Regions from separate parts of the Acetobacterium sp. K1/6 genome, predicted to be linked through region 2. Evidence: riboswitches for the same ligand, from Rfam matches in the RefSeq annotation. Region 2 holds a riboswitch; each other region holds the start of a gene.
The links. Region 2 has a riboswitch for cyclic di-GMP ahead of U2P91_RS02825 (glycosyl hydrolase family 28-related protein). Riboswitches for the same ligand answer to the same signal wherever they lie in the genome.
Positions count from the first base shown of each region.

Region 1: another riboswitch for cyclic di-GMP. It lies ahead of U2P91_RS07490 (flagellar hook-length control protein FliK); the one in region 2 lies ahead of U2P91_RS02825 (glycosyl hydrolase family 28-related protein).
Region 3: another riboswitch for cyclic di-GMP. It lies ahead of U2P91_RS06505 (hypothetical protein); the one in region 2 lies ahead of U2P91_RS02825 (glycosyl hydrolase family 28-related protein).

Region 1 covers NZ_JAXQGA010000006.1:182,743-186,979, reverse strand. Annotated here, with positions in the region: gene U2P91_RS07495 (flagellar hook capping FlgD N-terminal domain-containing protein) at 1-259, opposite strand, end outside; gene U2P91_RS07490 (flagellar hook-length control protein FliK) at 284-1,843, opposite strand; cyclic di-GMP riboswitch class I at 2,148-2,232, opposite strand; gene U2P91_RS07485 (Na/Pi cotransporter family protein) at 2,364-4,100, opposite strand.
Region 2 covers NZ_JAXQGA010000002.1:201,116-205,352, reverse strand. Annotated here, with positions in the region: gene U2P91_RS02830 (glycosyl hydrolase family 28-related protein) at 1-761, opposite strand, end outside; cyclic di-GMP riboswitch class I at 774-856, opposite strand; gene U2P91_RS02825 (glycosyl hydrolase family 28-related protein) at 980-2,575, opposite strand; cyclic di-GMP riboswitch class I at 2,588-2,662, opposite strand; cyclic di-GMP riboswitch class I at 2,712-2,787, opposite strand; gene U2P91_RS02820 (leucyl/phenylalanyl-tRNA--protein transferase) at 3,260-4,123, shown strand; gene U2P91_RS02815 (WbqC family protein) at 4,151-4,237, opposite strand, start outside.
Region 3 covers NZ_JAXQGA010000005.1:202,020-206,256, reverse strand. Annotated here, with positions in the region: gene U2P91_RS06525 (NifB/NifX family molybdenum-iron cluster-binding protein) at 1-48, shown strand, start outside; gene U2P91_RS06520 (VOC family protein) at 239-628, shown strand; gene U2P91_RS06515 (DUF3793 family protein) at 806-1,363, opposite strand; gene U2P91_RS06510 (DUF2325 domain-containing protein) at 1,366-1,698, opposite strand; cyclic di-GMP riboswitch class I at 2,189-2,273, shown strand; cyclic di-GMP riboswitch class I at 2,351-2,435, shown strand; gene U2P91_RS06505 (hypothetical protein) at 2,516-2,860, shown strand; gene U2P91_RS06500 (hypothetical protein) at 2,879-3,196, shown strand; gene U2P91_RS06495 (Flp family type IVb pilin) at 3,210-3,428, shown strand; gene U2P91_RS06490 (Flp family type IVb pilin) at 3,480-3,647, shown strand; gene U2P91_RS06485 (Flp family type IVb pilin) at 3,709-3,876, shown strand; gene U2P91_RS06480 (TadE/TadG family type IV pilus assembly protein) at 4,058-4,237, shown strand, end outside.

The sequences.
Region 1 (4,237 bases), on a different contig from region 2:
TCAAACTCATCGAATACGTCGTTTTGGTCATCTCATTAAGCTCCGTTAATGCCTGAACCATCGAAAACTGTGCCATCTGGGCGGTATATTGGGATGTATCGGCGGTGTTGTTCATATCCTGATTCTGAAGCTGAGCGACCATCAGTTTTAAAAAGTCATCCATATCCAGAGATGTGCCCGCTTTTTTAGTTTGCGCAGCTGTCGTTGTTGCTGCTGTTGCTGACGTACTTAAATAATTGTTAATTCCATCGATTGCCATGATTTTTTCCTCCTTATACTCATTTTATACTAAGTAATTAATCCTTCGCTGTCCATTGTACTGAAGATTCTGGGCTAGACTAATCAGTTCATCATTGCTGTCTTGAGCACCATTACTAAAAGCATTATTTTGAATGGTTCCTTTGCTTAAAAATTGTTCTTTTAAGGGTGCATTGTTTTGCTGCTGTGAAAACTGTGAGCCATCATTTAAAAGAGAACCCATGCTTTCACCATTTTCTGTCGCTTCCACTGGTGTATTCAAGTGGACCGTTTCCACCTGGACATTTTGCAGAGCTAAGCCACGCACCAATTGATTGATTTGATTTCCCAACAGTTTTTGGGTTTCGCTGCTTGCTGCCATAATGTCAATAATGAGTTTTCCCTGATTATAACTCAGCTTAATATCAATATCACCCAAGTTATCCGGAGACAGTGTCATCTGTAATGTCATTGGTTTAGCTGGTTCGAAATTCTGGATAATCTTCTGCTCGACCTGTTGCGCGACCTCTACCTTGGCACTATGCCCAACTTCAGGTCCTTTATTTGAGCTGACGCCCATTGAACTAAGATCCTGAACGCCGCGTTCACCGGGATTCTGGTTTTCGGTCTGGTTGATTGCGCTTTTCTGAACATCCACTGTTTTTGTTTGTTCCAAACCCGTCTCTTTTGCTAAATCAGAATCGGCCTTTCCGTTGACAACGGTAGCTGCTTTTTCTGTCGCAATTTGATTCTCTTCCTTAGGTTCAATACCTTGAGCAGTCTGCTGTTCAGAATCGGCCTTTCCGTTGATAACGGTAGCTGCTTTTTCTGTCGCAATTTGATTCTCTTCCATTGGTTCAATACCTTGAGCAGTCTGCTGTTTTGTGTCATCGTTTAGGTTTGTTTTACCTACGAGTTGTTGTGAAAAATCAACTTTACTACTCACTTCTTTTGTTACTTCCACCTCCGGTTTGGTCCCGCTTAATACCTCTAAAAGGTCTTCGGTTTCCTGATTTTCTACTTTGTCGGGGTTTTGTGACAAAACCTTAACATTTTCCATTTGCTCAAACTCAGCAACACCTTTTAAAACGGATACATCTTGCGCTTTCTTACTGCTGTCGATTAACGGAATCACTTGTTCTTGACTGATAAGATCTGCTGGCGTCGTTTCTTCTTGCCCTAAGTTCAGGCCAAGACCCGTTACGGCTGTCTTTTTGTCACCTTGAACATTTTGTACGCCAATCAGTAAAGACGGATCAAGTGTTGGTATCAAATCGTTTACCTGACTTCCCTCATCCTTGAGTTCCTCTACTTTTCCAGATGGGCTCTCGTCAGATCGAACTTCACTAACATCTGACAACGACTGTTCTTTTTCCTGTTGATTACTTTGTGCCGTTGACTCTGATGCTTTGCGATTTTCCCGTGTTTTCTCCAATTGACGATCCGCCTGCTTGATTTCCTGTTTTGACTGATTAAGCAGATCTCTAAACTGGGCGCTTCTTTCCTGGCCTTTTGTGTGTTGGGTTGACGCGTTCTCAGCATTTTTACTAATCCCCCGAACCCCATTGAGTGTCGGCTTTGTTGCCGATTGAAACTCTAAATTCATTGTCTACCTCCCTTCGTTAAATTAATTCTTCACCAAAACATAATTGTCTTGGAGCTAACTCGAGCACAATAAAGTGTTCGAGTATTATATCACAATCCAACGGACTGGTATAACCGTATTTATTTTTTATTATATATCACTACTTTAATGCGACGCAACTCATTTAAGTGTTTTTAATTTCCGGGTAATCTCAACTACTGATCTCAAAACAAAGTACTCACAAAACGATATGCCTAAACCATTCAAACAAAAAAGCAACGACTCTGCCGTTGCTTTTAAATGTCATCACATTTTGTGATTACTTTTTTGCAACTGGCTGTCATATAACACTGTATTTAGACCCTATAGTTTTGCGCCCTTACTTTTCAATAAGTATGCCAATATTATGTTGTTATAACATTACTCCATCTACGACCAACTGTCAATAAAAATTATCCTTTCCTTAAAGCTTTAAAACTTGTAATAACCGCGGTTTAGCTGTGCTTACAGGTGTCAAGTCCACCCTTTATCCGTTTTAATTCTAAGCGTGTTCAACCTTTGTTTCACTGTCAAACTCGCGCTGGGAAATGAGCCCCTGATGAAGCTTCAATCCCAGTATCCCATGGGCTATATTTGAGGCATGATCGCCAACCCGTTCAATGTTTGTTAACAAGTCCAGAAATATAACACCAGCATAAGGATTACAGATTCCTTCATTAAGACGGCGAATATGATCATCTTTTAATTTTTCAGTCATTTCATCTATTTCTTCTTCTTCATCAAGAATCTTATAACACAGGTCTGTCTCTTCTGTTTCCATTAATTCTACCATATCCCGAAGCGTATTGGTAGTTAAACTGATTAAATTTAACACTTCTTGATTGGCAATATCACTAAAGACGATTTTATTGGTGGCCCGCATTTCTGCCAATTCACCAATATTCATGGCATGATCACCAATTCTTTCTAAATCATGACTTCCTTTAAGGATGAAAGCCAGGCGTTCATTCTCTTCTTCTGACATGTTTTCATTGGACAATTTAACGGAATATTCGACAATTCCCTGTTGAAATTCATCAATACGTTCTTCCCGCTTAACAATTTTTTCAACCAGTTTTTCATTGCCATCCATGATCGATTCGCAGGCGACTCTGAAATTTTTAAAACTCATTTTTGCCAGTCGATTCGTTTCTCTGACCACCTGTCCCAAAGCAATGGAAGGATTATTAAACAACCGGTCATCCAACTGCAACCCCTTGTCTTCCTCTTTCTCCGGGTAGACGCGGTCCAGAAAGCTAACAAAATAGCCGATGATCGGGAGTAATACAATCGTATTTGCAACATTAAAAAGGGTGTGCGCCATCGCGATTTGACGGGCCACATTGGGTACCATATCACCGCCACCGTTAATCAATGAGCCTGAAATAGTAACGATGAATTCATAAACCGGATTGACAGCCACTAAATTATTCATGATGGTTAATAAGATCATCACCCAAACAGCACCGAAAATATTGACAAAAAGATGGATAAAAGCTGCTTTTTTTGCTGCTGTGGAGGTTCCGATACAGGAAAGCAATGCTGTGACGCAGGTACCAATATTAGTACCAATAAGAATCGGTAAACAAATCTGGATTGCTCCAGTTCCCCCGATACTGACAAAAACCCCAGAAAGGGCCAGCGCCTGGAGCAAACCGATAGAAGCACTACTGCTTTGAATCACAGCGGTAATCAGGGTTCCAATCAGCACACCAAGCAGTGGATTTGTTCCATAGGTTGAGAGCAGGTAAATAAATTCTTCACTTTCTCTAAGCGGTTTCATGGCCGTTGACATGGCCGCAATCCCATAGAAAAGAATCCCAAAACCAAGAATAATACTCCCCAGATCTTTATTCTTTTTCTTGGTGCTAAACAGAGCCATCATTGCACCAATACCAATAAAAATCGGTGCCAACTCAGTGACATTAAACGCGATCAACTGGGCCGTGACGGTGGTTCCAATATTAGCTCCTAAAATAACTCCTGCTGCCTGGGTCAAGGTCATCAGGGCGGCGTTAACAAAGCCGACCACCATCACCGTGGTGGTACTGGAACTTTGGACAATCATCGTTACAACCGTCCCAACCAGGATGGCTTTAATCTTATTGTTGGTTAATACTTCCAGAAGTTTTTTCATCTTTGTGCCAGCAACCGTTTTTAATCCGTCGCTCATCATGTGCATTCCAAAAACGAATAACCCCAAGCCTCCAAAGAGACCAATCAGCATTTCTAACGTCATTTTTTCCTCCAAAAAACATCAAAAATTAAGATAGTACTCCAGCCAAGGAAGAAACTAGACGACCCTCAAAAAATTGGGATTAACCAAATTGTCGCCCTTCATAATTAAAGATTAGACCATAGTGGGCCTAATCTTTT
Region 2 (4,237 bases):
GCTTTTTGTATCGCTGATGTATCATCACTGACACCATCGCCTTTCGCACCAAAATCTCTGACGTTGACTTCCTGACTCACTGGTGGGGTTGGTTCTGTGACTCCTGGGTCTGTGACTCCTGGGTCTGTGACTCCTGGGTCTGTGACCACTGGGTCTGTAACCACTGGGTCTGTAACCACTGGGTCTGCGGGTTCGTTGGCTACTCCAGCTGACTGCTTTTCAATGATGATTTCAATTGCCTCTAAGCGCAGACTTTTTCCTTCCGAGCCTGAGAGTGCCCCGTCTGACACCCAACCTTGAACCCAACCTTCATTTTGAATATGGGTTCGGTATTTAACAGAATAATTTGCTGCATTCTCACCGGTTAATCTAATCTGGATTCCTTCCAGCCGAAATCCTTCGCCTTCAGATCCTGAAAATTCTCCGTTTGTAGCCCATTCCTGCTCCCATCCCTTATTTTGCACATGTGTCCGATATTCAATTTCTAACCCTGAGGGGACGCTTCCAGTCAGATTTATTTTTATTCCCTCGAGGCGATATCCCTTTCCTTCTGAACCGGAGAGTTCACCACTACTCATCCAGCCCTGTGACCAACCTTCATTTTGTATATGGGTCTGATAGGTGACTCCAGGTAATTCAGTCGCTTCGGTATCGATGGTTGCTGCTAAAACGTTCGAAGAAAAAACGCTACTTAACATCAATAGGATTACCACCACACTTACACAAATTTTCTTTGCGCGATGATCCAAACTATAACTCATTTTTTTGCTCCTTTCGGCAACCGGCTACCTTTCTCTTTGAGTTAAGGCCCTTAGTTTTGCGTCCCAACTTTTCAATTGGTTTGCCTTTATCGTGGACAAAATTGTTAATATTCGACCACTTTAATTTGTAAAATAAAGCCTTGTTCAAAAGAGCAAGGCTTTTAGTAATTGCTTTATTGAATTAATACGATAAACGATATGTCCATTTTTAAAATCGATTAGTCAACTTTTGCTGACAGAAGGTTGAAATTATTGGTAGCTACTGAAAAGTCCGAGCTGGAAGTCAAGCTTTGGAATCCGCTGTAAGAATTGTCAGATACCTGAATAGCTGTTCCTTCGGGATTGTAGATCAGATAAGAATATTCAGCACCGTTATTTACAAAGGTATTGTTTTGAAGCACTGCTTGTGAACCAACGCCTCTGAAACCAATTCCGTATTTATCGATATTGTTATATTCAAAACTGGAGTTTTCTACAACAACATTGGTCGTTTGAGACGCGCTGTTGGCACTAATCAAGGGAATCTTATCCACATTCGTTACATTCATTCCAGAAACGTTAGTATCTTTTACTTCACCAATTAGCCAGAATAAGGCTCCTGCCATACCATTGGCATCGACTGTAACATTTTCTATATTTGCTTGATAACTATTATTAATAATGAATGCACCAAGATCAGTAGTTGATGGCATCGCACCGCTAATGTTTACATCTTTGATATTCAGGTTGTTTGCATCCGTTATCTTAAACCCCAAACTGCTTCCTTCGATGGTTAAACCTGAGATACTCACATTGTTTGCACCAGTATTGACGTGCATACCGACAACACTGTTTTTAATACGACAATTCTCAAAGACAATATGATCGGGTGCAGTGGGGAATTTATCATTGCCAGCTACTGCAATACCGCCACCAGGGGCATTATTAAATTCAACATTGTTAAAAAGGAAATTACTGTTATCGCCTCGGATGTATGCTGCATGAAGCCACTTCGTTCCGCCAGAATTGGCATTCAGAATGCTATCTGTCATGATTAAATCGTTGGTACCAGAAACCTGAACAGGCATGCCAGTTCTATCGATATTGAGGTTGCTGACAGTAACTCCCTGATTCCGGTTGCTTCCAGATTGTCCCATTTTTAAGCCTACATACATACTATCCATCGAAACATCTTTGATCGTCAGGTTACTGATGCCCTGAAAAAACATCCCCTGAACGTTGCTGATCATGCTGTTTGCGTAATACTCGGCACCTGCAATCGTGTTTTGAGATTCTAGTTTCAATCCTTCGATCGTTACATTAGAAATATACGAATCTGGATTTGACCATAAAATATTGGCAACTGTTGACTGCTGGGGTGCCATGTACAAGGTTGCACCATAGCCGCTGATTTTTGTATTGTTCTTCATTTCCAATTGACTCGTAACCACATAGGTTGCCGCCGGAATTAACAAGGTGACATTTTTACTGCTTGCCTCGTTAATGGCTTTTTGAATGGCCAAGGTATCATCGCTGATACCATCCCCTTTCGCTCCAAAATCTTTGACGCTGACTTCCTGACTGACAGGTGTCGTTGGTTCTGTAACTTCTGGTTCTGTCACTATCGGTTCTGTGACTACCGGTTCTGTGACTACCGGTTCTGTCACTACCGGTTCTGTCACTACCGGTTCTGTCACTACCGGTTCTGTCACTACCGGTTGAGTAATTCTAATCGGTCTTCTTGGGGGTCTAACTCTGGCAGCAAACGCTGAATTTACTGGCATCGCACTGAATAATACAAATAGTGTGACTAAAAAAACAGATAACTTTTTCATGATGGTATTCCTTTCGGTAGCTGGCTGCCATTTTACAGGCCCTTAGCTTTGCGTCCCAACTTTTCAATTGGTTTGCCTTTATCGTTGGATAACGATGAATTCAGAACAAAAATAATTTCAAATAAAAAACTTCCCCTTCGGTAACTGGCTGCCATTTTACAGGCCCTTTAGTTTTGCGTCCCTGTTTTTCAACAGGTTTGCCTTTATCGTTGGAAAGTTATTCCACGATACTTATTAACTTAACTCTGTTTTTTTGTTGATACCTTCCTTTCGTTAGCTACCTACCGACTTATAGGCACTAAACTTTACGCCACTGAATTTTAACAGGTCCGTATTTACTCCTAGAAAATAAAACTGTAATTAATACAACTCAATCATTAGTTGTCATCTATTAAACGTCTCTTAAACCTATGCATTTGATAAATATGCGATCATTTTTTGTAACTATTAAAATGAAAGCAGGAGAATATTCGAATATTAAAGTATTTACTTTTACGAAGTCACTATATCACATATCCAGAGATTAGTCAATACCTGTTGGATGCTTTATATTAATAATATTTTAATACTTAATTGATTTTCCTAGATTCTTGCGTAATAATCAATTTTTGGGGCAAATAAAGAGTATATAAAAAATATCCAATAAATCCGAACTCAAAATATTAATTTATAGGAGTAAAATCAGTGCTAAAAAAAATAAAATTTCTACTCATTACAATGGATAAACGCTTTTTTAAAGGCATTTTCAAAGCATTTTATACACGTCATTTACAGTACCGAGGAAAAGCATACTGTCTAACCAATGAATTATACTTTCCTCCTCATACATCTTCAAACAAGAACATACGTATTGGACCTGCTGGAGAATTATTGGCTATCGGTGGCGATTTAACTCCAGAACGAATTATTTACGCTTTTAAAAACGGAATCTATCCATCATCACTCATTAATCAGCCAATTCTCTGGTGGACATCAGAAATTCGTTGTGTGCTGTTTCCTGATCAGGTTCATATTTCAAAAGTTATGTGGCGACTAATCAAGCATAATAGTTTTTATCTGACGGTAGACAGAGCTTTTATTGACGTTGTAAATGGGTGCACTGAATCAAGAGAAAACTACACTTGGCTAACACCTGAACGTAGAAAATCCTGCTGTGTTTTGCATGACTTAGGTTACAAACACTCCATCGAAGTTTGGTATAACAAAAAACTGGTTGCCGGTTTGTTTGGATTCGCCTTTGGCTCCTATTTCCATATTTCCTCAATGTTTACACGAATTAATCACGCTTCAAAATTTGCAATGATCGCTCTAGCCATTCGACTGGAAGAATTGAATTATGCAATCCTGGACTGCGGAACTTGGCCAACTGATCACCTGAAAAGTATGGGCGCTGTCATTATTGATCGTGATCAGTTTCTTGAGCTGTTGGACCAAAGTATTAAGGCTCCTGAAGTCATCGAAGATTGGGAAAGCTTGTTTGAAGATTGGGACTTTTGCCAAGCCGTAAAAAACCACTTTGTCAAAAATAAGCATGATACAATTTCATAAATCTGTATCAAACCTTGCCTAAAAGCGCTAGCCCCTGCCGTCAATTAGATCATATTCCGTTAGTAGCGCTTTAACCTGCGTCAATGAATTAAACATCAGCACATCTATGATCGA
Region 3 (4,237 bases), on a different contig from region 2:
CTTAGAAATTTCGAAGGTACCGAAGGATGTGCCGGTGAGCACCACTAAATGTTTAGCGTAGAAATGTTATGACAAGGGATTCTGGAGCCTGAAAAGTGTCTAAATGCAACGGAAGAAGGATGACGATATGGACAGATATCTCACTACGATCCAGAGGTTGTAGAGAGCTTAGCTGAAATATTAAAAAAAGTGATACAGAAAGTGATATAGGAATAAATTAAGTTATAAGGAGACTATTATGGGAAATTACAAAATGGCACATACGATGATTCGGGTATTGGATTTGGAACGATCTTTAGCGTTTTACAAAGAAGCACTAGGATTTGAGGAAGTGAAGCGACGGGACGAACCAACTTATGAATTCACCTTGGTGTTTTTAGGGGATGGCCGTTCTAACAGCCATCAGTTGGAACTGACCTTTAACTATGGGCAAGCACTCCCTTATGATTTGGGGACGGCCTATGGTCATTTAGCGGTGCTCGTTGATGATCTTGAGGCGTCTTTTGCAACTCACGAAGCAAAGGGCTATAAGCCAACACCGCTAAAAGGACTGAGTGGCGATGGGAAACCCCGTTATTATTTTATAACTGATCCGGATGGTTATAAAATTGAGATTATTCGGAATTAAATAATCATTGTGGGAGCTGATTGAAGATACGCTCTATTACTATATTTTTGATTATGAATTAATTAAGAAATATTGTATTCAGAAATGCTTAAGTCCCAAAGAAGCTGTCGTAATCAATAAAGAAGAAAAATCACTTAAACCTATTGCCTAAAATAAGTCAAAATGTCTAAGAAATTCTTACGCGGCTACTGTTAAACGTATGATCGAAGATCCCTTGAGAAGGCATTGATAATATTTTGTCGCGCATTTTTTATATTTGCTGAAAAGTTTAATTTTTTCGTTCGCATTACAATAGACTTTCCAGTAACCGCAATGTTTACAGTTTTTTCCTTCGTTTTGGATAAAGCCTTCTACATCTTCAAAAGGATAGCTCAAGAACAAGCCAATTTCATGGGGGAAATCTGCTGAGTCGTGAATGCGTTCTGATAAAAATGCCAAACACGATTCAAGATCCCCTGTTGGATAGCCAATTTTGTTTAAAAAACGTTCGACTTTGGGACATGAGAGGTCACGGTTAAGTCTATTTTTACGGTAGACGTACAGAAGAACACGATTTCGATTGGTTTTTAATCGTTCAAAATAAACTCCACGAGCATTCAAAGTATTGTTCCAATTGGTGATTTGATTAATCAACTGATCGTGATCATCGAAAGAATAGCTAAATAAATTCCCAGTTTTGATTCCAGCTAGAGTTGGAGAGCAGTGTCGGATAATTTCTTCCTCAAAAGTACTCATTGTTACACTCCGCGGGATATCGTTTTTAAATGGCACTTGTCCCGTTTTTCGCACACAGAACAGTGCTCATCTAAAATGCTACGTAATGCAGATAAGCTACTTGTATGCGATCGAGCGAGCGGCAAGTTAAGTCTTTTCGCTTCAAAGGTCGCACAGTTAACCATTTTATGAGAGACGGTTCCAGTAAATAATACGATTAGATCAGGAACTCCGATTTTCTTTTTCAGGGCACCCTGCATTTGAGTGAATACCTTGGCACGGCAGTTATACTCTTTACATAGGTCTTTATATTGATAAATCATACGATCATTTCCGCCAATGATAACAATGCTCATAAGATAACCTCCAGTTTAAATATATGTTAGATGTTGCTAACATAATCAAAATGTAACACAGTCTGCTTTCTGTGTCAAATACTTAATTATTTATTAAGTATTTTTTAGAGGGAATACAACAAGGCGAACAAATGTATTTATGTAAAAATTATAACTATAAAATCATCTCTGAGGTTAGCGTGTTTTTTTTTTCGATGGCTTAAGTATTTGCAGCATTAAAAATTAACATTTCTAAAGAATGGCAATAATATTAGATTATCATAATAAAAGATAATATTGATAACTATATAACAATTAGATGCAACATAATTTAAGGATAATCGAATGAATGTTGAGAAACATCGACGAACATAATGAATTCGTATCTTTATGTTTAGTATGACAAATAAAAAATAATGTGCAAAATATTACTCTTTAATATGCTCGGTATTTAAAATATAGCAAATAATTCTCTTGACATATCAAATACAATGAACTATCATGATCTCAATAGAATATTTAGCAAACTTATCGAAAGGTAAGGACGCAAAGCTTTAGGGTCTAAGTAATTTTTTATATGACAGCCAGTTGCAAGATAACATCATTATATGGTGTATTTAGTGCAACGTGTCAGAGCGTTGTTTTTTTATTCTAGTTTTCTCCTGTTGGACAATTTAATATTCGGCAAACTTACCGAAAGGTGAGGACGCAAAGCTATAGGGTCTAAATAATTTTTTATATGACAGCCAGTTGCAGATTTTAGGTGTATTTAATTCGCCTTTAGTGCAACGCGTAAATCGTTGCTTTTTTATTACCAAAAATTACTGGAGGTGAGCTGATGAACCAATTTGCAATAACTGTACTGGTTTTATTAACCGGAGCTGTCGTTGGCGCTTTGATGGAAAAATCTTCTGTATACTTGATCAAGCAAAGAGTTAATATTCTGAAGCACCCTCAATTTTCAGGCAGTGTTTCAAAAACAATCTTTTGGGCGATAATGAATGCATTTGTTTGGTTAGTCTTTGTAAAACTGAATGGACTTGAAGCAAAAACACTGGAATATATGATGCTCTTTTCAATCTGTATCATTCTTTCGGTAGTAGACATCAGCATAAAAAAAATCCCCAACGAACTGGTATTAATGACCATCTTCGTCGGTGGAGCCTTTGTCATAACAAGGTAACCCATTACAAGTATCGGGATGAATATTTTTGGTTTAGTGATTGGTTTTATTATTTTCTTCTTACCAGCAATGATCGGAAAGGGTGCTGGTTGGGGAGACGTAAAATATGCAGCGGCAGTTGGTTTTTGTTTAGGGGTATATGGCATTATATCGGCAATTATGATTATGACATTCTTTTTGATGATCTACACAATTTATCTGATTATCAGAAGAAAAGGTAATTTAAAATCAAAGGTTGCCTTGGGACCGTTTATGGCATCCGGTTTTGTCTCAGTTTTAGTTATAAATCTTATAAATGCAAACGATCATCTATTTGAATTTGGAATGTTATTTTAAGGATTGAAAATAAATGTTAACGATTACGAAATTTAATCAACAATTATTAAGGGAGAAAAAAGAAATGAAAAATGCATTGTCAAGGATAATTAGAACAGAGGACGGACAGGGGCTGGTTGAATATGGACTAATCATAACGGGGATCGCACTAGCTGCTATTGCTGCCATCTGGTTATTAGGACCACAAATCGGCCAAATGTTTACTGACATCGGCACTCAATTAGCAGCATGACAGAACTTATTAGTTAGACTAATAAATAATATATTAAAAGGAGAAAATAAAATGAAAAGCGTATTTGTACGAATGATGAAAGAAGAAGATGGACAGGGTTTGGTTGAATATGGATTAATCATTGCCGGGATCGCATTAGCCGCAATTGCCGCAATTTGGTTGTTAGGACCACAGATTGGTCAATTCTTTACGGATATTGGAACTCAGTTGGCACTTTAGAAAAAGCAATAGTGCACACAACTGACAAAACGAACACAAAAAAATTAAAAGGAGAACTAAAATGAAAAATTTGTTTACAAACATGATGAGGGAAGAAGATGGACAGGGTTTGGTTGAATATGGATTAATCATTGCCGGGATCGCCTTGGCAGCCATTGCTGCTATCTGGTTATTAGGACCACAAATTGGCCAATTCTTTACGGATATTGGAACCCAATTAGCATTATAAAATCTATTGGTAGTTATTGCGTTTGCGGTGAAGAAACTAGTGGCATATTGGCAACGTCAGAGTAGAGATTTCTGTCAGACGTAATCAATATGCCTTTTTTAATGAATTCAACAATTGACATAGGTTGGGTTCAAAAGGACTTAATAATAAGATCATTTTTATAAATGATCGGGGAGGGAAAATGTTTGCAAACATAATCAAAAAAATAAAAAAAGAAGACGGACAGGCCATTGTTGAGCTTGCATTAACCTTGCCAATTTTGATTATGATTTTGTGTGGAATCATCGATTTTGGTTGGTTGTTTATGAACCAGAATAGTATTGATTATGCCTCCCGAGAGGGTGCACGCTATGCGATCGTT